4 regions of the Paracoccus ferrooxidans genome follow, and region 4 is predicted to be linked to each of the others. Evidence: riboswitches for the same ligand, from Rfam matches in the RefSeq annotation. Region 4 holds a riboswitch; each other region holds the start of a gene.

Region 1 (5,573 bases), on a different replicon from region 4:
GCCGCGCCCACCAGCAGGCCCAGGATGGCGCGCGGCAGGCGCAATTCGCGCATGACCAGCGCCAGCAGGTCATCGCCGCCGTGAAACAGCGCGGCCAGGCTTTCGCCCGGCCCGATCCCCGCCGGGCCGGTCAGCAGCGAGGCCAGGAACAGGGCCGCGACCAGCGCGGACAGCGCGGCCATCAGCAGCGGATAGCGCGGCCCGGTCATGGCCGGGCCTGCAAGGCAAGGCGCGCGTCGCGCAGCTGCGAGACGGCGCGCAGGATATGCGGATTGCCGCAGACCCAGTCGGGATCGGACATGACCTCGGCCGGCCTGCCGCGGGCCAGCGCCTTCAGCGCCGGGTGGTCCAGCACCTCCTGCGCGCGGGCATGCCCGGCATAGCGGCGGCCCTCGACCAGCAGGTCGGGGTCGGAAAGCAGCAGCGTTTCCAGCGGCAGCACCCCGCCCGAGGGCAGGCCGAGTTCGTCGGCGACATTGTCGAAGCCGGCCAGCGCCACGATCTCGCCCGCCAGGCTGTCCGAGCCCGAGCTGTAGCCGTTCGCGGCATAGAGCGCGGCGCGCGGCCGCGGGCCCTGCGCATCCGAAAGCCGCGCCAGGTCGGCGTCGAAGCGCGCGAGCATGGCGCGGGCCTGGGCCTCGCGGCCCAGCACCGCGCCCATGCGGCGGATATTGGCGCGGATGCCCGCCAGGTCGCTTTCGATCGGAAAGACCTCGACCGGGATATCCAGCCGGCGCAACAGCCGGACGGTCTCGGGCGTGGTCCAGGCCCCGGCCAGCACCAGGTCGGGCCGCATCAGGAAGATTTCCTCGGCCAGGCCATGGTTGACGGGCAGGCGGCCGGCCTCGGCCGCCATGGCCGAAGCGCTGGGATCCTGCGCCAGATAGGAAACCGATACCAGCTGGCCCGGCGCCGCCAGCATCATCGCCAGCTGGTCGGTGCAGAGGTTCATCGACAGCACTCGGCGCGGCGGCTCGGCCGCGGCGGGCTGGAAAAATCCCGGCAGGATCAGGCCGGCCAGAAGGCCGGCGACAAGGCCGAGCCGCCTTACCATTTCGCCGTCAGGCCGGCGTAAAGGGTGCGGCCCTGCGAGGCATAGCCCCAGACATCGGAATATTCCTTGTCGAACAGGTTCACGACGCGGCCGGTCACGCGGAGATTCGCGGTCAGGTCGTAGCCCGCCGCCAGGTTGACCACGGTATGGGCGGGCAGTTCGCGGGTCGGGTAGGCACCCCAATATTGCGTATCCCAATTGCCCGAGACATGGCGAATGTCCGCCGTGACGGTGCCACGCCCTTCCAGGACGGCCAGCGTCGCCGACAGGCCCAGTTCATGCCGGGGCCGGCGCACCTCGACCGAGCCGTCCGGGTTGCGGGCGTCCAGATAGGTGTAGTTCAGCGCGACATCCAGGCTGTCGGTCGCCTTGATGCGGGCCGTCACCTCGACCCCTTCGCGCGGGCTTTCGCCGGCCTGGTTGCGATAGCTGTAATAGCTGGTGCCGCCCTCGGCGCGGACCAGATAGCTTTCGATCTCGTCGCGCAGCTTTTCGTTGAAATAGGTGACGTCGACCACGCCCATGCCATTGGGAAGTTGCGCCTCGACGCCCAGGTCGAATCCGCGGTTCTTTTCGGGCTTCAGGTTCGGATTGCCCAGGTAGACCGAAGAGCCATAATCCGCATTGGCGTAAAGCTCGAAATAGGACGGGTTGACCAGCCCGGTCCCGGCCGAGGCGTGCAGGCGGAAGGGCCGGTCCGGCACGTGCCAGGACAGGCCCAGGTTCCAGCTGGTGAAGTCCTCGAACACCTTGTTGCCGTCGTGGCGGACACCGGCCTGGACATCCAGCCCGTTGTCCAGAAAGCCGCGATACTCCAGCGCGACCGAGGTCATCTCGCGCCGGTTTTCCGGGGCCGAGGAGCTTTCGTCCCTTTGCCGCTCGGCCAGCACGTTCAGCAGGTGCGACGCCTCGGCCACCGTGCCGTCGATGCCGAAGCTGCCGCGGTATTTCAGCTTGCGCGTCTCGCCGCGCGTGACCGGGCCGCCCTCGTAGCTTTGCTTGTAGATCGTGTCCTGATAGTCCAGCCGATGCGTCAGCCGGCCGCCCAGCATGGAATATTCGGCCCAGATCCCGCCCTGGAACTCGTCGCGTTCGCTGTATTTGTGCGGGTCGTCCACCACATATTCCTGCGCGCTGGTCGCGGACCAGCTGGTGGAATCGTAATCGTATTTCTCCTTCGCGCGGCGCAGGGTGGTGCCCAGGCGCAGATCCTCGCCGATCTGCCAGTCGCCCGAAAGCCCGATGGTCTTGCGGTTGGTCCCGTCCTTTTCGCCGCCGTCGCCCGACTGGTCATAGCCGTGGTCGTCCCGCGCCGAGAGGGTCAGCGCGATCCCGCCCTGCGCGCCGCGCTGGCTGACATGGGCCGAGGCGGCGGCGCCGTTGCCCAGCTCGACCGAGCCGCCGTAATGCAGCCCCGGCCCGCCCCTGCGGGTGATGATATTGATGACGCCCGCCGAGGCGTTCGAGCCGTAATAGACCGATTGCGGCCCGCGCAGCACCTCGATGCGCTCGATATTGGCGGTCTCCAGCCCGGACAGGATGTATTCGTCGGCCCCGCCCGTCGCCTCGATCCCGTCGATCAGGATCAGCGTGTGGTTGCCCTCGCCGCCGCGGATGCGGACCTGGGTGAAGGTCGAGCCGGTGGCCGAGACCGAAACCCCCGGCACGGCGCGCAGCGCGTCCTGCACGGTGGCGATGCCCCTGGCCTCGATCTCGGCGGCGGTCAGCACGGTATGGGCGCGGGCATAGCCGCCCTCGGCCACGGCGGTCAGCCCGCCCGAGATCACCACCTCGTCCAGGCGATAGCCTTCCTGGCCGGTGGCGGCCGCCGGCAGCAGGGCGGCGGTGGCGGCCAGCAGGGAAACCGGAGTTCTGAACATTCCAAAGCCTTTCCAGCACGGGCCCGCGGCCCGCGATTTGCAGAAATGCCCTGCGGAAAGGCTGGCAGGCCCGACCGCAGGACGACGATCGTCACCTCTGCGGAACGGCCGCTTTCCAGACGCGCCCCGCGCCGGAAATGGGTGATCGCCACGGCAGGTCTCCTGGCTTGCGGATCGCTGCTCAGGCCGGCCTTCCCAGGAGATCCCAGTGGCACGTTCGACCGTCGCTCACCGCTTACAGTTGCGGGGGCAGCCCCGGCCTTGCCCTGGCCGCATCGCGGCCGGCGGGCGCACCGGTGTTCCCTTTTCATCCGGCGCGCAAGCCCGCCGGAACCGTAGCGGCCCCGCATTGCCGCAGCCGGGCGCCGGCTGTCAAGCGGCAATGCGCCCTGCGCCCGGCCGCCGCGACAACCTGTCCGGGAACGCGGCCGCGGAACCGCCCGCCGGGCCGCGGCATTGGGTCAGGTATCCGACGGAAGGGAAGGTCAAGCGATGGCCATGCCGCAGATCCTGGCCGTGCTGATCCTTTGCGCGATGATGGCGCTGTTCGTCTGGGGGCGGCTGCGCTACGACGTGGTGGCGATGATCGCGCTGCTGGCTTCGCTGCTGGCCGGCACGGTCAAGCCGGAGGAGGCGTTCCGCGGCTTCAGCGACGACATCGTCATCATCGTCGGCAGCGCGCTGGTGGTCAGCGCCGGCATCTCGCGCTCGGGCGTGATCGAGGCGGTGATGCGCCGGATGCTGGGGCGGTTGCGGACCCTGCGCTGGCAGCTTCTGGTGCTGGTCGGCTCGGTCACGGGCCTGTCGGCGCTGGTCAAGAACATCGGCGCGCTGGCCATGCTGATGCCGGCGGCGCTGAAGATGGCGCGGCGCTCGGGGCATTCGCCCTCGGCCTATCTGATGCCGATGGCCTTCGGCTCGCTCCTGGGCGGGCTGATCACGCTGGTCGGCACCTCGCCCAACATCATCGTCTCGCGGGTGCGCGAGCAGATGACGGGCCAGCCCTTCACCATGTTCGACTATGCGCCGGTCGGCCTCGGCCTGTCGCTGGTGGGGCTGGTCTTCCTGCTTTTCGCCCATCGGCTGCTGCCGCGCGACCGCCGTGCGACGGCCTCGCTGAGCGAGGCGGTGAACATCAGCGACTATCACACCGAGGCCACCGTCCCCGAGGGCGCCGGCATCGTCGGCATGACGGTGGGCGAGTATCTCAGCGCCGTCGATGGCGAGGTGGCCGTGACCGGGCTGATCCGCGGCGGCGCGCGCCGCGCGGTGACGCTGCCCGACACGGTGATCGAGATGGGCGACACGCTGCTGTTGCGCGGCGAGCCGAATGCGCTGGAACGCGCCGTGACCAAGCTGGGCATGGAGCTGACCCGGCAGGATGCGGCGGCCGAAGAGGGGCTGCCGGCCGACAAGATCGGCGTGATCGAGGCGGTGATCGCTCCGGCCTCGCTTCTGGTCGGCCAGACGGTGGGGCGGATCGCGCTGTTCGACCAGCATGGCGTGAACCTGATCGCGATTTCGCGCGCCGGGCATCGCATGACGCAGCGGCTCAGCCGGACGGTGCTGGCGGCGGGCGACGTGCTGCTGGTGCAGGGGCCGATCGAGCTGTTGCCCGAGCGGATGCGCGTGCTGGGCCTGCTGCCCCTGGCCGAGCGCCATATCCGGCTGGGCGGGGTGCGCAAGCAATTGCTGCCGGTGCTGATCCTGGCGGTCGCCATGGCGGCGACGGCGGCGGGGCTGGTGCCGGTCGCCGTCGCCTTCTTCGCCGCCGCCGTGCTGATGATCCTGACCGGCGCGATCAGCGCCGAGGAAGCCTATGAGGCCATCGAATGGCCGATCCTGATCATGCTGGGCGCGCTGATCCCGGTCAGCGAGGCGCTGCAAAAGACCGGCGTGACCGACCTGCTGGGCGCGTGGCTGTCGCAGGCGGCGACGGGCCTGCCGGTCTGGGGCGCGGTGACGCTGATCCTGGTCACGGCCATGGCGGTCACGCCCTTCCTGAACAATGCCGCGACCGTGCTGGTCATGGCCCCCATCGCCGCGACCTTTGCCGACCAGCTCGGCTATCGGCCCGATGCCTTCCTGATGGCGGTGGCGGTGGGCGCAGGCTGCGATTTCCTGACCCCCATCGGGCATCAGTGCAACACGCTGGTGATGGGGCCGGGCGGCTATCGCTTTGGCGACTACGCCCGGCTGGGGGCGCCGCTGTCGGCGCTGGTGGTGCTGACCGGCGTGCCGCTGATCCTGCTGGTCTGGCCGGTCTGACGGGCGGTCTGACGGGCCGTGTGACGGGCCGGTTCAGCCCGTCTCGGCCAGCGCGGCGCGGATGGCGCGGGCCAGGCGGCGGCAGCCCTCTTCCAGCCGCTCGGGCGGGTTCAGGGTAAAGTTCAGCCGCAGCGAACGGCGGTCCAGCCCCTCGGGGTCGAAGACGCTGGAGGGCGAGATGCAGACCCCCTCGGCCATCGCATGATGCAGCAGCCGGTCGGTGTCCAGCCGCGGATCGCGCGCCGTGGCCCAGACGAACATGCCGCCCACCGGCACCTGCCAGTCCAGGTCGCCCGCCAGATGCGCCTGCATGGCGGCGCACAGCGCGTCGCGCCGGGCGCGATAGATCGCCAGCACCTCGGGGCGGATGC
Region 2 (5,573 bases), on a different replicon from region 4:
GCTCGACCAGTACATCGGCAGGTAGAAGCCGGAATAGAACAGGAAGCTTTCCAGGAACACGCTGGCGATCTTGCGCTTCAGCGGGTCCGAGCCGGCCTTGTATTCCTCCAGCACCAGCCGCGCCTTCTGCTGCAGGTGCGGGTTCTCCTCGGCCCAGCGAAAGGCCGCGTCCACCTCGGGCGTCAGGCACAGGGTCGAGAAGATCGAGGAATAGCTGCGCGCATGCACCGCCTCCATGAAGGCGATGTTGGACAGCACCGCCTCCTCATGCGGGGTGATCGCATCGGGCATCATCGCCGGCGCGCCCAGGGTGTTCTGGATCGTGTCCAGAAGCGTCAGCCCGGTAAAGACGCGGATGGTCAGCTCGCGCTCCTCGGGGCGCAGCGTGGCCCAGCTCTGCACGTCGTTCGACAGCGGCACCTTCTCGGGCAGCCAGAAATTCACCGTCAGCCGGTTCCAGACCTCCAGGTCCTTCTCGTCCTCCAGCCGGTTCCAGTTGATGGCCCGCAGGGGCGTGCGCGGCGCATGGTCCTTCATCCGAAGACCCTTTCTTTCGTGTCCAAATATCCTCGGGGGTGCGGGGGCAGACAGCCCCCGCCTCAAAGCGTGCAGGAAACGCAGCCCTGCACCTCGGTGCCCTCCAGCGCGGTCTGGCGCAGCCGGATGTAATAGATCGTCTTGATGCCCTTCTTCCAGGCATGGATCTGGGCGCGGTTGATGTCGCGCGTCGTGGCCTCGGCCGGGAAGAACAGCGTCAGCGACAGGCCCTGGTCGACATGTTCGGTCGCCGCCGCATAGGTGTCGATGATCGCCTCGGGGCCGATCTCGTAGGCGTCGCGGTAATAGTCCAGGTTCTCGTTCGACATGAAGGCGGCGGGGTAATAGACCCGGCCGATCTTGCCTTCCTTGCGGATCTCGATCTTGGCGACGATCGGGTGGATCGAGCTGGTCGAGTTGTTGATATAGCTGATCGAGCCGGTGGGCGGCACCGCCTGCAGGTTGCGGTTGTAAAGCCCATGCCGCATCACCGCGTCCCGCAGCGCGGCCCAGTCCTCGCGCGTGGGCAGCGCGACACCCTCGAACACCCGCGCGACATCGGGCAGCGTCGGCAGCCAGTCGCGCGTCACGTATTTGTCGAAGAACGTGCCGTCGGCATATTTCGACGTCTCGAAATCCTTGAAGCTGCGGCCCTTTTCCTGCGCCAACAGGTTTGAGGCGCGGATGGCGTGATAGGCGACGGCGGCGAAATAGACCGAGGTGAACTCGATCCCCTCGGGGCTGCCGTAATGGATGCGCTCGCGCGCCAGGAACCCGTGCAGGTTCATCTGGCCCAGCCCCACCGCATGGGCCTCGTCGTTGCCGCGCCGGATCGAGGGCACGGCCTCGATCGCCGACATTTCCGACACCGCGGTCAGCGCCCGGATCGCCGCCTCGACCGTGGCGCCGAAATCCGGCCCGTCCATGGTCGCGGCGATGTTGAGCGAGCCGAGGTTGCAGGAAATATCCGTGCCGAGGTGGCGATAGCTCAGATCCTCGTCGAAGGTGCTGGCCTCGTTGACCTGCAGGATCTCGCTGCACAGGTTCGACATGCTGATGCGGCCGGCGACCGGGTTGGCGCGGTTCACCGTGTCCTCGAACATGATATAGGGATAGCCGCTTTCGAACTGGATCTCGGCCAGGGTCTGGAAGAAGGCGCGGGCGTTGATCTTTTTCTTGCGGATGCGCTTGTCGTCCACCATCTCGGCATATTTCTCGGTGACGGAAATCTCCGAGAAGGCCATGCCATAGACCTTTTCCACGTCATGGGGCGAGAACAGGTACATGTCCTCGTTCTTCTTGGCCAGTTCGAAGGTCACGTCCGGGATCACCACGCCGAGCGACAGCGTCTTGATGCGGATCTTCTCGTCGGCATTCTCGCGCTTGGTGTCCAGGAAGCGCAGGATGTCGGGGTGATGCGCGTTCAGGTAGACCGCCCCCGCGCCTTGCCGCGCGCCCAGCTGGTTGGCATAGGAAAAGCTGTCCTCCAGCAGTTTCATCACCGGGATGACGCCCGAGGACTGGTTCTCGATCCCCTTGATCGGCGCCCCGGCCTCGCGCAGGTTGGTCAGCATCAGGGCGACGCCGCCGCCGCGCTTGGAAAGCTGCAGCGCCGAATTGATGCCGCGGCCGATGCTTTCCATGTTGTCCTCCAGCCGCAGCAGGAAGCACGAGATCAGTTCGCCGCGCGATTTCTTGCCGGCGTTCAGGAAGGTCGGCGTCGCGGGCTGGAACCGGCCCGACAGGATTTCCTCCATGAAGCGCATGGCGAGATCCTCGTCGCCGCGCGCCAAGGCCAGCGCGACCATGACCACCCTGTCCTCGTAGCGTTCCAGATAGCGCCGCCCGTCGCGGGTCTTCAGCGTGTAGCTGGTATAATACTTGAAGGCGCCCAGGAAGGTCGGAAAGCGGAACTTGCGCGCATAGGCCGCGTCCCAGATCCGGTGCAGGAAGGCGCGCGGATACTGGTCCAGGACTTCGGCCTCGTAATAGCCTTCGTCCACCAGGTAGCCCAGCTTCTCGTCCAGCGAGTGGAAGAAGACGGTGTTCTGGTTGACATGCTGCAGGAAATACTGCCGCGCGGCCTTGCGATCCGCGTCGAAGCGGATGCGGCCCTCGCCGTCGTAAAGGTTCAGCATCGCGTTCAGCGCGTGATAGTCCAGCTCGGCCTTTACGCCATCGTCAAGCATTCCGTCCCCCAGAATTTCTCAAGCCCCGCCTGCACGCGGGAAATGTCCAGATCAGTCCCCGCCAGCTCGAATCGATACAGCACGGGGACGTTGCACTTGTCAGAAATCACCCGGCCGGCCAAGGCATAGGTCGCCCCGAAATTGCGGTTGCCGGCGGCGATGACGCCGCGCAGGCCGGCGCGGCGGGCGGGATCGTTCAGGAAGCGGATCACCTGCTTGGGCACCGCGCCCCGGCCGGTCCCGTCGGCATAGGTCGGGCAGATCAGCACATAGGGCGTTGCCGCCTCGGGCAGCGGATCGCACGGCGAGACCGGGATGCGCCCGGCCGCCAGCCCCAGCCGCGCCACGAAGCGCGCGGTGTTCCCCGAGGCCGAGGAATAATAGACCAGCCCGCCCATGGCGCCGGTCAGGACAGCCGGCCGATCATGTCGGGCCGGAAGCCCGCCCAATGCGCATCGCCGGCGACGACCACCGGGGCCTGGCGATAGCCCAGCGAGACGACCAGTTCCATCGCCGCGTCGTCCTCGGTCAGGTCGATCAGTTGATAGGCCAGGCCGCGCGCGTCGAGCGCCCGCGTGGTGGCGGTGCATTGCACGCAGGCGGGCTTGGAGTAAACGGTGATGGACATGGCTCGGCTCCTTCTGTTCTGTCGGCAAGAGGGGGCCGGGCCGATGGGCGTGCCACCGGACCCTGTTCCAGCCCCGCGCCCGCCGCACGGTTTCGTCCTTTCGCGCCATGGCAGGTCTTCTGACTTGCGGGTCTCGGCTTAGCCGGCCTTCCCGGAGCCTTGGCCCCAGTGGCATTCCAGCGTCGCTCGCCGCTTACAGCTGCGGGGGCAGTGCCGGCTTTTCACCGGCTTCCCTTTTCATCCCCGAGTCGGCCCCAGGGCAACCATGACCCCGGCAGTTAGCCACGGGTCACGGGCCGGGTCAATCCATATTTAGTGGATGGCCGGGCCGCGCCCGGAATATCTGGTGGGGTTCCCGGATCGCGCCAGGGGCTCGATTTGCCGCCGGGCCATGGCGGTGGACGGGCTGCGGCCACGGACCGCCCCACCTGCGGGCCTGTTGGAATATGGCAACAGGCGCGGGGACATGGCATGGAATGACGTCGCGTCGTTTGACAAAGCGACAATTCGCCCTCTTGCGTGGATCGCGCGCACGTGAGCCGGGGTTCCCGTTCCCGTTCCCGTTCTGGCGCGATAAAGCGCAAGCTATTGATAAAACATCACTTAATGTCGCCTCTGCCTGCTGGCGGAAGGCGGGGCATCTTTGTGCCGGGATAACCCATGAACAAAACCCATCCCAAACCGCCAGCCTCGGGGTCTGCCGCGCAATTGCTGCCGACCCTGGGCCTGCTTCCGGTCCTTGCCATTTTCGCGGGGGTCGGCGGCCCCGCCCAGGCGCAGGACACCGTGACGCTGGACACGGCGGTCATCCGCCGCCAGCAGGGCAGCGAGGCCGAGACCAGCTACAAGACCACCGAAAGCGCCTCGGACAAGATCACCCCGCCGCTGCTCGACACGCCACGGACCGTCACCGTCGTGACCGCGCGCCAGATCAAAGAGCGCGGCGGAAGTCGCAGACCCGGTTGCCGGTGATCCTGAAGGGCATCATGTCGGCGCATGATGCCGAGCGCGCCGTGGCGGTGGGTGCGGACGGGGTGATCGTCTCGAACCACGGCGGCCGGGCGCTCGACACGCTGCCGGCGAGGGCCGAGGCTCTGCCGGTCGTCGCCCGCCAGGTCGCCGGGCGCATTCCGGTGCTGTGCGACGGCGGAATCCGCCGCGGCACCGATGCGCTGAAGGCCCTGGCCCGGGCGCCGCGGCGGTGCTGGTCGGGCGGCCGCAGATCCATGCCCTGGCGGTGGGCGGCGCGGCGGGGGTCGCGCATATGCTGACCATCCTGCGCGCCGAGCTGGAGGTCGCCATGGCCCTGACCGGACGCCGCGACCTGGCCGGGATCGATGGAACCGTGCTTTGGCCTAGCCCTTGAAGCTGCGCCACAGGCTCAGCGCCGCATCCGACAGGTCGCCCAGCCGGGCCAGCACATGTTCGCGCCCCAGCCCCGGCCCGTCCTCGGCCCGGTCCAGCCGGCGCAGCAGCCGCAGCACCCGGCGCTTGTGGATGCCGGTCCAAAGCTGGACCGGATCGGCGGCCAGCCCGGCAAAGGTGGTCAGGACCGAGGCGAGCATGGCCAGCACCACCCCGGTCAGCAGCAGATCCACGCTGGAAAGCTCTCGTGGGAAGGCGCCATACCACATGCGGCCGGCCCAGCTTCCCAGCGCGAAATCCTCGACCGCCTGCGCCTGCGCCCGCAGATGCGCGACCGGCCCGGCCAGCGAGATCACCCCCGGCGTGGCGCGGTGGAACAGCAAGAGCCCCGAGCCCAGCACCAGGACCGAGGTGGTGATCTCGGAGACCGCATTGCGGGTCTCGGCATAGTCCGAGACGGCGCGGGCGACGCTTTGCGGCGCGGCCCGGGGCGCCAGCCCCTTTTCGGCCAGGTCGTCAATGAAATGGGCCAGGTCCGCCTCGATCCTTTGCGCCACGTCGGATTTCAGGAAGATCTGCCGGCGCGACAGCCAGTCGCCAGCGCGCCGCAGCCCGATCCGGCGCAGAAGCGGCGCGGCCAGCCGCACCAGCAGGAACAGCGGCGACAGCATGACGTTCACCGGCGCACGCAGCAGGTCGAGGCCGAGCGCGTGGCGATGCAGCGCCAGCGTGCCGCGCGGGCCATAGCGGGCGCGGACGAAGCGGCGGACCTCGGTCTCGCGCCGGGTCATCGGACGGGGGTCGGCGGGCTTTAGGGCCATGGGCGCGGTCCTTTGGCGGATCGCGCCCAATCT
Region 3 (5,573 bases), on a different replicon from region 4:
CGGCGCTGATGAGCCTGTCCACATGATGAAAGCCCACCGCGCGCACCAGCACGAAGCCGCACAGCACGGCCAGCCCCAGCAGGGCCGGGCCGTTGCGGCGCATGTGCCCGCGCAGGGCATTCGTCGTCCAGGCCAGCGCGAGTGCCACGCCCAGCACCAGCCCGGCGATGAAGGCCAGCTGCACCATATGGCGGTCGTCGTACCAGCCCTGCGCCCGCGCCATGCAGCGTCCGGTGGCGGTCAGCGCGGTCTGCAGGTCCAGCTGCTTGTTCACCCCCAGGAAGGCCATCAGCCCGGCGATCGTCAGCCACAGCCCGCGCGCCGCGCCGGCCGGACGGCGGCGCAGCACCATGACGGCCAGCACGAAGCACAGGAAGTAAGAGAGCACCGTCAGCCAGCCGGTGATCTCGGGGTCTCCGATCTGCGGCCTCCAGTCGCGCGCGATGCAGGCGCGCAGGGCCGCAAGGCTGGAAAACCCGAAAAACATCAGCGAAGCCCTTTCCATGGCGCAAGGCGCCGGACGGGTCTCGGTTAACGGGCCGCTGCGGCCCAAGTCAATTCTGCGAGGATCACGACATGGACAAGTTCACCACCCTGACCGGAATCGCGGCACCCATGCCGCTGGTCAACATCGACACCGACATGATCATCCCGAAACAGTTCCTGAAGACGATCCACCGCTCGGGTCTGGGCAAGAACCTGTTCGACGAGATGCGCTATGACGCCCAGGGCAACGAGATCCCGGATTTCGTGCTGAACCAGCCGGCCTGGCGCGACAGCCAGATCATCGTCGCCGGCGACAACTTCGGCTGCGGCAGCTCGCGCGAACACGCGCCCTGGGCGCTGCTGGATTTCGGCATCCGCTGCGTGATCTCGACCAGCTTCGCCGACATCTTCTACAACAACTGCTTCAAGAACGGCATCCTGCCCATCGTCATGCCGCCAGAGGTGGTGGACGTGCTGATGGAGGACGCCAAGAAGGGCGCCAACGCCCGCATGACCGTGGATCTGGAAAACATGACCGTGACCACCTCGGACGGGCAGAGCTTCCCCTTCGAGCTGGACCCGTTCCGCCGCCACTGCCTGCTGAACGGGCTGGACGACATCGGCCTGACCATGGAAAAGGCCCCCGCCATCGACGCCTACGAGGCGCAGATGGCCCAGAGCCGGCCTTGGGTGTAAGGCTGCTTGCCGGGGCGGCCCTGCTGGCCGCCCTTGGCCTGGCCGCCCAGGCCGATCCGCTGCGGATCGCGACCTTCAGCCCCGACCTGTCGCGCGACGGGCCGGGGCTTTTGTTGCGCGACCTCGGCCGCAAGGATGCGCAGATCGACGCCGTGGTGCAGGTGTTGGCGGAAACCCGGCCCGACATCCTGTTGCTGACGCATTTCGACTGGGATTACAAGGACAGCGCGCTGGACGCCTTTGCCGCCAGGCTGGCGCAGGCCGGGCTGGACTATCCGCACCGCTTCGCCGCCCGGCCGAATTCCGGCATGGCGACCGGGCTCGACCTGAACGCCGACGGGCGGCTGGGCACGGCCGACGATGCGCAGGGCTTCGGCACCTTCTCGGGACAGGGGGGCATGGCGATCCTGTCGCGCCATCCCATCGGTCCGGTCAAGGATTACACGGATTTCCTGTGGCGCGACCTGCCCGACAACCTGATGCCGCCGCTGCCCGAGGAGGTGGCGGCCATCCGCCGCCTGTCCTCGACCGCGCATTGGGATGCGGTGGTCACGGTCGCGGGCCGGCCGCTGCACCTCTTGGCCATGTCCGCGACGCCGCCGGTCTTCGACGGGCCCGAGGATCTGAACGGGCGACGCAACCATGACGAGCTGGCGTTCTGGCTGCATCACCTGCCTGACGGCCCCTTCGTTCTGGCCGGGAACCTGAACCTCGACCCCCTGGACAGCGAAGGCCGGCCCGAGGCGCTGGCCCGGATCATGGCGCATGTCACCGACCCCCTGCCCCGCAGCGCGGGCGGCGCGGCGGCCAAGGGCGGGGTGAACGACGGCCACCGGGGCGATCCGGCGCTGGATACCGGCGACTGGCCGGACGACAAGCCGCCGGGCAACCTGCGCGTCGATTACGTCCTGCCGGCAAGGCCGCTCAAGGTGCTGGACTCGGGCGTGTTCTGGCCGGCCGAGGGACCGCTGGCCAAGGCCGCGCTGGCCGCTTCCGCGCACCGGCTGGTCTGGGTCGACCTGGACTGGCCGCCGGCACCCTGATTCGGACAAGCCCCTTCCGCCCGCCCCCGCGCGATGCCCCGGCGTCTTCTCCGTTGTCCAAATACCCATGCGACGGCGCCGCCCGCCGGCCCGTCGCCCGGCCTTCGACCCCGCCCGCAGCGGCCACCCGATTCCGCTTGCCGCCGCCGCGGCATCGCAGGTAACATGCGCGTGTATCGGTGCCCCTTTCCGGGGCCAAAAGGGAATGCGGTGCGGCCCCGGGGCATCCAGGGGCCAAATCCGCAGCCGCCCCCGCGACTGTAGGCGGAGAGCGGACGTCCATCGCGCCACTGGCCATCCGGCCGGGAAGGCGGGCGTCTGCCGTGACCCGCAAGCCAGGAGACCTGCCGATGCAGGAACCGCAATGTCGTCGGGTTGGACGACCAAAGGAAAGGGTCGCAGATGACCGCAAAACCCATGACCGCCGCCGGCGCCAGCCGCGCCTCGGTCCTGTTTCCCGCCATCGCCGCCTTCGCGATCGGCTTCGGGCTGATCTTCATGTCCGGGCTGGTGCAGGCCGAGACCCTGCATGACGCCGCCCATGACGTGCGTCACGCGACCGGCTTCCCCTGCCACTGACATGTTCTCGCGCATTCTGACCAGCGGGTTGATCGCTGGCGCTGCAACGGGGCTGATTGCCGCCCTGTTGCAGCTTTGGTTCGTGCAGCCCGTGCTGCTGCATGCCGAACTGTATGAATCCGGCCAACTGGCCCATTTCGGCGCCGAGGCCGTCAGCGCGCACCAGGACTTGGGGCCCTTCGAATGGACCCGCAACATGCTTTCGGTCCTGTTCACCATGATGGTCTATGCCGGCTACGGGCTGATGCTGGTGGCGCTGATGGCGCTGTCCGAGGCGCAGGGCAACGCGGTCACGGCGCGGCAGGGGCTGCTTTGGGGTCTGGCCGGCTACCTGACCATGCAGCTTGCCCCCGCCTTCGGCCTGGCGCCGGAAGTGCCGGGCGTCGCCGCCGCCGATGTGCAGCTGCGCGCGATCTGGTGGCTGGGCACCGCCGCCGCCACCGGGCTGGCGCTGTGGCTGGTCGCCTTTGGCAAGGGCTGGGCGGCCTGGGGCGTGGCCATCGTGCTGATCCTGGCGCCGCATGTGATCGGCGCGCCGCAGCCGGACAGCTATGCCGGCCCGGTCCCGCCCGAGCTTTCGGCGGAATTCGCCGGGCGCGCCCTGGGTGCCGGCGCCATGGCCTGGGCGCTGCTCGGCCTGCTGGCCGGCTGGTTCTGGCAGCGCGAAAGCCAGCGCGCGCCGGTGCCGCAAGCCGCCTGATCCGGGCCGCAACCCTTTCGGCCGGGCGTGCCTGTCGCGCCCGGCCTTTCATGAAAGCGGGGAAAAGACATGGATCGTTCGATCCCGATGCTGCTGATCGGCCTGATCTTCGGCGGCGGCATGGGCTTCGTCATCGCCGCCGCCAACGGCATCACGCTGGACGGCCACGACCACGGCGCGCGTGGCCACGGCACCCAGGCCGCGGCGCATGACCACGGCGCGCCCATCGACCTGCCCGCGGGCAGCGCCACCGCCTCGGCCCGGCTGGAGCCCGACAGCACCGCCGGCTGGAACCTGTTCGTCGAGGCCGAGGGCTTCTGCTTCGCCCCCGAACATGCCGGGCTGGCCGATCGCCGCGGCGAGGGGCATGCGCATCTTTACCTGAACGGCGCCAAGATCGCCCGGCTCTACGGCCCGGCCCATCACCTCGACATGCTCGCCGCCGGCGACCGGCTGCGGGTCGAGCTGAACTCGAACGACCACCGCCCGCTGACCGTGGCGGGCCGGCCGCTCGCCGTGGAACTGACCGTGCCCGACCGCCCTGTCGGCATCCGCGCCGGGGCCGAGGGCCTGCCCGACAGCGCCATTTGCGCCACGCCCTGATGATGCGGTTCGGCCCCGAGGACCAGGCGGCGCTGGACCGCATCCTGCGCTGGCGCCGCGACGTGCGGCATTTCCGCGACGACCCGATCCCCGAGCCGCTGCTGGAGGAATTGCGCGCGGCGATGGAACTGGCGCCCTCGGTCGGCAATGCCCGGCCTTGGCGGGTGATCCGGGTCGAAAGCCCCGATCTGCGCGCCGCGATCCGCGCCGATTTCCTGCGCTGCAATGCCCGGGCCGCCGCCCGCTACCAGGGCCGGCAGCGGCAGGAATACGATGCGCTGAAGCTCGCCGGGCTGGACCGCGCGCCGGTCTGGCTGGCCGTCTTTACCGAGATCGACCCGTCCGAGGGCCACGGCCTTGGCCGCGCCACCATGCCGCAGACCCTGCGGCAATCGACGGCGATGGCGATCCATGCGCTGTGGCTGGCGGCACGGGTGCGCAACCTGGGCCTGGGCATGGTCTCGATCCTCGACCCCGCGCGGATCGGCCCGCTGCTGGCGGTGCCCGAAAGCTGGGAGTTCTCGGCGCTGCTCTGCCTCGGCTGGCCCGAGTTCACCGACGACACGCCGCTGCTGCACCGCACCGGCTGGCAGGAAAACACCGCCCCCGGCTGGCAGCGGCGCTGAAAGGCCCCGCCGCATCGGGCGGGGCCGCTTGGTTCAGGGCTGCGAGGTGGCCGGGCCCATGGGCTGACCGTTGACGGTAAAGGGGCCGCCGCCCTCGGGCATCTGGATGTCCCAGACATTCTCGCCGCTCGCGCCGGGCTTGGCCATGGCGCGGGCCATGCGCAGCATCATCAGCGGCTGGGCGGCCTCTTCGGGCGGGGCCGCGGCCAGCGCCGCCTCGACCTTGTCGAGCCCCGTGGCCGAGATCAGCGCCGCGCCGGTGGGCGCCGCGCCCGGACCGGCCGCGATGTCCGCGCGGTAGTCGATCTGGTAGCCGTCGCCCTTGATCTGCGACGGCGCAAGCTTCAGGTCGGCCGTGCCGCCGGGCAGCAGCGCCGCCTGCAGCTGTTCGGGCACCAGCCGCGCAAAGGGTTCCTCGGCGGCCAGGTCGAAGCCCTCGATCAGCATCTTCGCCGGCGCCGCCAGATCGAAGCCCGAGGCGGTGAAGTCCAGCGTCACCTCTTGCGGCAGGATCGGCTCGACCCAGGGCGGCAGCACGCCCTCGGGCACGGTCACGCCCGACAGCGCCACCCGTTCGTGCAGCCGGCCATCGGCGGTGGCGCCGGACAGGCCGACCGTCACCTTGGTCGAGGCAAGGCCGAATTCGCCCAGCGGAGAGCCGATCTTCAGATCATGCAGGACCGCGTCCATCGACAGGTCGTCCCACAGCGGCATGGCGGCGGCCAGCTTGTCGCGCAGCCCGTCCTGCGAGCCCTTGATCAGCTCCTCGGACGGATGGGCGACGAACCAGGCGAGCAGGGACAGCATGCCTTCGGTGCGCGCGCCGGTGATCTGGCCGCT
Region 4 (5,573 bases):
TCTCGGCCGTGGCCGCCTCTTGCACGATGCGCGCGGCCGAGGCGTAATGGCCGCGATGGAACCCGTTCGGGCCGAGCCGGTCGAGGATGCACACGATCTCGGCCTGCATCAATTCGCCCAGCCAATCGGCGGTCAGCCGACGCTCCCCGCCGCCCTCCAGCGCGACCGGGGCACCGTGGCGGATCCATTGCCACAGCTGGGCGCGGCTGATCTCGGCGGTGGCGGCATCCTCCATCATGTTCTGGATCGGCACCGCGCCGCGGCCGGACAGCCATTGCGCCAGGTATTCGACGGCGACCTGGATGTTCAGCCGCACGCCCGCCTCGGTGATCCGGCCCTGATGCGGTTTCAACAGCATGGCGGGCTCGATCCGCCATTGCTGGCGCGGCTTGCGGATCTGGTTCGGACCGGGCATGGCGGCGTCGAAGACCGCCTGCGCCACCGGCACCAGGTCGGGATGCGCGACCCAACAGCCGTCGAAGCCCATGCCGACCTCGCGCTGCTTGTCGGCGCGGACGCGGGCAAAGGCGGCCTCGTTCGCCTCGGCATCGCCCCGGACGGGGATCGCCGCCGACATGCCGCCCATGGCATGGATGCCGCGGCGGTGGCAGACCTTGACCACGCGGGCGGCATAGGCGGCCAGGAAGGCGTCCTCCATCCCGACCTGCGCCCGGTCGGGCAGCACATAGGCGGCATGGTTGCGCAGGGTCTTGATATAGCTGAAGATATAGTCCCAGCGGCCGCAGTTCAGCCCGGCGATATGGTCGCGCAGCTCCCAGACGATCTCGTCCATCTCGAAGGCGGCGGGCAGGGTCTCGATCAGCACGGTGGCCTTGATCGTGCCCTGCGCCAGCCCCATGCGGTCCTGGGCAAAGGCGAAGACCTCGTTCCAGAACCGCGCCTCGCCATGGGCTTCCAGCTTGGGCAGGTAATAGAACGGCCCGCGCCCGGTCGCGGCCAGCGCCCGGCCGCAATGATAAAGCGACAGGCCGAAATCGAACAGCGCCGCCGAGACCGGCTGGCCGCCGATCAGCACATTCGCCTCGGGCAGGTGCAGCCCGCGCGGGCGGACGACCAGCAGCGCCGGGTTCGGGCCGACGCGATAGCTCTTGCCGGTGGCGGGGTCGTCATGGTCCAGCGTGCCGTCGCGATAGTCGATCAGGTTCGCCTGCCCGGCGATGACATTGGCGAAGCTGGGTGCGGTCGCATCCTCGAAATCGGCCATGAAGACGCGCGCACCCGAGTTCAGCGCGTTGATCATCATCTTGCGATCCACCGGGCCGGTGATCTCGACCCGGCGATCCTCCAGCGCGGGCGGGACGGGGGCGGCCTGCCAGATGCCCTGCCGGATCTCGCGCGTCTGCGGCAGGTAGTCGGGCAACTCGCCCCGGTCGATGCGCTCCTGCCGGCGGGCGCGGGCGACCATCAGCGCATGCAGCCGCAGGCCAAAGCGGGCCTGCAATGCGGCGACGAAACCCAGCGCCTCGGGGGTCAGGACATGATGCGCGCCCGGCACGGCGCGCAGGACGACGGGCGGAAGCGGTGGGGCATTGCGGTCGAGCGGCATGGCGGCCTCCTGTGATTCACGGCGTAATGTCACAGTAGTAATGTCATGCTGCATGTGCATTATTGCTTTGAAAACAACGGGTGTGGCGGTCAATCTTGTCACCGTGTAGCCGCAGAACTTGTAAGGTTTGTCACATGACCCGAGGCAAGAAACTGCTCATCGGCCAGCGCCTGCGCGTGCTGCGCCAGTCGCTGGGGCTGACCCAGGCGCAGATGGCGGCCGAGCTGGGCGTCTCGGCCAGCTATGTCACGCTGATCGAGGCCGACCAGCGCCCGGCCTCGGCGCGCTTCCTGATGCGGCTGGCCGAGGTCTATGACATGAACATCGCCGAGCTTGCGCCCTCGACCGACGCGCAGCTTGCGGCGGATTTCGCCGCGGCGCTGAAGGATCCGGCGCTGGAGGCGGGCGCGCCGTCCCGCGCCGAGATCGAGGCGGTGCTGCAAGCCTCGCCCCGGATCGCGGCGGCCTTCGTGCGGCTGCACGACAGCCACCGCCAAGCGCTGCTGCGGCCGCAGGCCGACGACAACCCGCTGACCGATCGCGACAAGGTCGAGGCGCTGGCCGGCACATCGCGCCCGGTCGATGCGGTGCGCGGCTGGTTCTATGCCCGGCGCAACCATGTCGATGCGCTGGACCGCGCCGCCGAGGCGCTGGCCGAGGAGCTGGCGCTGCACCGCAACGAGCCGCACATGGCCCTGACCGGCCGGCTGGCCGCGCATGGCATCGCTGTGCGCATCCTGCCCGCCCCGGTCATGGGCGAGCAGCTGCGCCGCTTCGACCCGCACCGGCGCGAGCTGATGCTGTCGGAACTGCTGGCGCAGTCCAGCCGCCGCTTCCAGATCGGCGTGCTGCTGGCCCGGCTGGAGCAGGAGCCGCTGATCGCCCGGCTGGTCGACGAGGCGGGACTGGCCGACCCGCCTGCCGTCGCGCTGATGCGGGTGAGCCTGGCGAATTACTTCGCGGCGGCGCTGATGATGCCCTATGCCCGCTTTCTCGCCGCCTGCGAATCGGCGCGCTACGACGTCGAGCTGCTGGGCCACCGCTTCGGCGCCAGCTTCGAGCAGACCGCGCATCGCATGTCGACGCTGCAACGCCCCGAGGCGCGGGGCATCCCGTTCTTCTTCGTGCGGGTGGACCGGGCCGGGAACATCTCGAAACGCTTCAGCGCCGGGCGGTTCCCGTTCTCGCGCTTCGGCGGCACCTGCCCCTTGTGGAACATCCATGCCGCCTTCGAGACGCCGGACCGGGTGCAGACCCAGGTCATCCGCATGCCCGAGGGCGCCAGCTATTTCTCGATCGCGCGCACGGTGGCGCGGGCCGGCGGCACCCATGGCGCACCGGCGCAACGGCTGGCGATCGGGCTGGGCTGCGACGTGGCCTATGCGCCGCGGCTGGTCTATGCCGACGGCATCGACCTGGACCGCATCCGGCCGGTGGATATCGGGCTGAACTGCTATCTCTGCGAGCGGCCGGATTGCTCGGCCCGCGCCCATGCCCCGATCAACCGCCGGCTGCGCGTGAACGAGCGCGAGCGCAGCCTGGCGATCTTCAGCTTCGAGGAGGGCTAGGCGCCCGCAGGCAGGCCGTGGCCGGGCGCCCATGCTGACGCTTGCCAGCGCCCGCGCCGGCAGCTAGGGAGAGCGCGTCGGTTTCCGCAAGGAATTGAAAGGGAATCCGCCGGGGTCGCAAGGCCCCGAACCGGAACTGCCCCCGCAACTGTAGGCGGCGAGCAGGATGCGAGAACGCCACTGTGGCCCCGTGCCATGGGAAGGCCGCATCCCTGCCGTGACCCGCCAGTCAGGAGACCTGCCGACGACGTTTGACCAATCCGAGCGGGTCGGCTCGGGAGGGGTTGCGACCGGCATTGGCCCGGTCTCCATCCGCTCATCCGGCCTGTTCATGATGTAGCGGAAGGAAACATCATGCTGAGGCTCACCACGGCGATCATCGCCACGTCCACCCTGGCGCCGATGGCGCTGGCGGGCACCGAATACCCGCTGACCCTGACCAGCTGCGGCCACGAGGTCACTTTCGACAAGGCGCCCGAAAGCGTCGTCAGCGTCGGGCAAAGCACGACCGAGATCCTGTATATGCTTGGGCTGGCCGACAAGGTGGCGGGCACGGCGCTGTGGATCAACCCGGTCCTGCCCGAATTTGCCGAGGCGGACGCCAGGGTCGAGCGGCTGGCCGACAACGCCCCCAGCTTCGAAAGCGTGCTGGCCAAGAAGCCTGGGCTGGTGGTCACGGCCTATGAATGGATGATCGGCCCGCAGGGCGCGGTCGGCACGCGCGAGATGTTCGACGACGCGCAGATCCCCAGCTGGATCATGCCGACCGAATGCGTCGGCAAGGACAATACGCAAAGCATGGACGGCGCGCGCACGGTCCTGTTCGACACCGCGCTGCTTTACCAGGGCATCGAGGAACTGGCGGCGATCTTCGACGTATCGGAGCGCGGGGCCGAGGTGATCGCCGACCTGAAGGCGCGCGAGGCGGCGGCGGTCGAGCGGGCGCAGGCGCTGGACCTGCCCGAGGGCGTGTCGGGCCTGTTCTGGTATTCCTCGGCCGAGATCGAGATCGACCCCTATGTCGCGGGCGCCAATGGCGTGCCGGGCTGGATGCTGTCCAAGCTGGGGGTGCAGAATGTCGTCGCCTCGCCCGAGGAATGGCCGACCGTCGGCTGGGAAACCATCGCCAAGGCCGGCCCGACCTTCATCGTCGCGGCCGAGATGAACCGCCGCCGCTTTCCCGCCGACGACATCGCCGTCAAGCGCGATTTCCTGACCTCGGACCCGGTGACAAGCGAGATGGAGGCGGTGAAGAACGACCGCATCCTGACCATGCCGGCCAATGCGATGGATCCCTCGGTGCGCGCGATCTACGCGCTGGAATCGCTGGCGGACTCGCTGGCCGGGTTCGACCTGCAATGAGGGCGCGCGCCGCGACCCGCAGCACGGGGCGCAATCGGGGCTGGCTGTGGCTGGCCCCCGCCGTGCTGGTCGCGGCGCTGCTCTTCGGCACGGCGGTGGGCGAGACGCGCATTCCGCTGGCCACCGTCATCGAAGTGCTGGCGGTCAAGGCCGGGCTTGGCTCGGCGGCGCTCGACCCGATCGACGCCAGCGTGATCTGGCATTACCGGCTGTCGCGGGCGGTGGTCGCGGCCTGCGGCGGCGCAAGCCTGGCGCTGTCGGGGCTGATCCTGCAGGCGCTGCTGCGCAACCCCCTGGCCGAGCCCTATCTGCTGGGGATTTCGGCCGGGGCCTCGACCGGGGCGGTCACGGTCGCGGTGGCGGGGATCGGCGCGGGGCTGCTCAGCATGTCGGCGGGCGCCTTTGCCGGGGCGCTGACCGCCTTCGCGCTGGTCGCGGCGCTGGCGCGCGCCGCCGGCGGCGGGACCGGAATGCGCGGCGCCGGGGTCATCATCCTGGCGGGCATCGCCGGCTCGCAGATGTTCAACGCGCTGACCGCGCTGATCATCGCGCAATCGGCCAGCGCCGAGCAGGCGCGCGGCATCATGTTCTGGCTGCTGGGCAACCTGTCGGGCGTGCGCTGGCCGGACAGCTGGGTCGCGGTGCCGATGGCGGCGCTGGCGCTGGGGATCGGGCTGTGGCATGCGCGCACGCTCGACGCCTTCGCCTTCGGGGCGGAAAGCGCCGCGTCGCTTGGCATCGACCTGCGGCGCACGCAGGCGCTGCTGATCGGCACGGCCTCGCTGGCGACGGCGATCATGGTCTCGATCGCCGGGGCCATCGGCTTCGTCGGGCTGGTGGTGCCGCATGCGATGCGCATCCTCGTCGGGCCGCGCCATGCCAGGCTGGTCCCGGCGACGGCGCTGGCGGGGGCGGTGTTCCTGGTGCTGTCCGACGTGGTCTCGCGCATCGTCATTCCCGGCCAGGTGCTGCCCATCGGCGTCATCACCGCGCTGGTCGGCGCGCCCGCCTTTGCCGTGGTCATGATCCGGGGCCGGCAGCGATGACGCCCATCCTGGAAGCCGTCGGCGCCGGCC

Evidence for each region. A riboswitch is a leader RNA that binds a small molecule or an ion and turns the genes downstream of it on or off. The one in region 4 is predicted to bind cobalamin.
Region 1: another riboswitch for cobalamin. It lies ahead of E3U26_RS22945 (TonB-dependent receptor plug domain-containing protein); the one in region 4 lies ahead of E3U26_RS16525 (TroA family protein).
Region 2: another riboswitch for cobalamin. It lies ahead of nrdH (glutaredoxin-like protein NrdH); the one in region 4 lies ahead of E3U26_RS16525 (TroA family protein).
Region 3: another riboswitch for cobalamin. It lies ahead of E3U26_RS09735 (CbtB domain-containing protein); the one in region 4 lies ahead of E3U26_RS16525 (TroA family protein).

The regions. Positions count from the first base shown of each region.
Region 1 covers NZ_CP038202.1:1,214,487-1,220,059, reverse strand. Annotated here, with positions in the region: gene E3U26_RS22955 (FecCD family ABC transporter permease) at 1-209, opposite strand, end outside; gene E3U26_RS22950 (ABC transporter substrate-binding protein) at 206-1,054, opposite strand; gene E3U26_RS22945 (TonB-dependent receptor plug domain-containing protein) at 1,048-2,934, opposite strand; cobalamin riboswitch at 3,070-3,287, opposite strand; gene E3U26_RS22940 (SLC13 family permease) at 3,427-5,202, shown strand; gene E3U26_RS22935 (aminotransferase-like domain-containing protein) at 5,236-5,573, opposite strand, start outside.
Region 2 covers NZ_CP038202.1:1,206,513-1,212,085, reverse strand. Annotated here, with positions in the region: gene nrdF (class 1b ribonucleoside-diphosphate reductase subunit beta) at 1-537, opposite strand, end outside; gene nrdE (class 1b ribonucleoside-diphosphate reductase subunit alpha) at 600-2,726, opposite strand; gene nrdI (class Ib ribonucleoside-diphosphate reductase assembly flavoprotein NrdI) at 2,708-3,124, opposite strand; gene nrdH (glutaredoxin-like protein NrdH) at 3,133-3,354, opposite strand; cobalamin riboswitch at 3,447-3,637, opposite strand; partial or broken gene E3U26_RS22905 (alpha-hydroxy-acid oxidizing protein) at 3,801-4,720, shown strand; gene E3U26_RS22900 (DUF6635 family protein) at 4,710-5,540, opposite strand.
Region 3 covers NZ_CP038198.1:1,936,122-1,941,694, reverse strand. Annotated here, with positions in the region: gene E3U26_RS09750 (hypothetical protein) at 1-487, opposite strand, end outside; gene leuD (3-isopropylmalate dehydratase small subunit) at 577-1,182, shown strand; gene E3U26_RS09740 (endonuclease/exonuclease/phosphatase family protein) at 1,173-2,225, shown strand; cobalamin riboswitch at 2,386-2,591, shown strand; gene E3U26_RS09735 (CbtB domain-containing protein) at 2,628-2,804, shown strand; gene E3U26_RS09730 (CbtA family protein) at 2,806-3,504, shown strand; gene E3U26_RS09725 (hypothetical protein) at 3,574-4,107, shown strand; gene bluB (5,6-dimethylbenzimidazole synthase) at 4,110-4,733, shown strand; gene E3U26_RS09715 (hypothetical protein) at 4,767-5,573, opposite strand, start outside.
Region 4 covers NZ_CP038201.1:720,183-725,755, forward strand. Annotated here, with positions in the region: gene aceB (malate synthase) at 1-1,567, opposite strand, end outside; gene E3U26_RS16520 (helix-turn-helix domain-containing protein) at 1,702-3,135, shown strand; cobalamin riboswitch at 3,197-3,395, shown strand; gene E3U26_RS16525 (TroA family protein) at 3,490-4,497, shown strand; gene E3U26_RS16530 (FecCD family ABC transporter permease) at 4,494-5,543, shown strand; gene E3U26_RS16535 (ABC transporter ATP-binding protein) at 5,540-5,573, shown strand, end outside.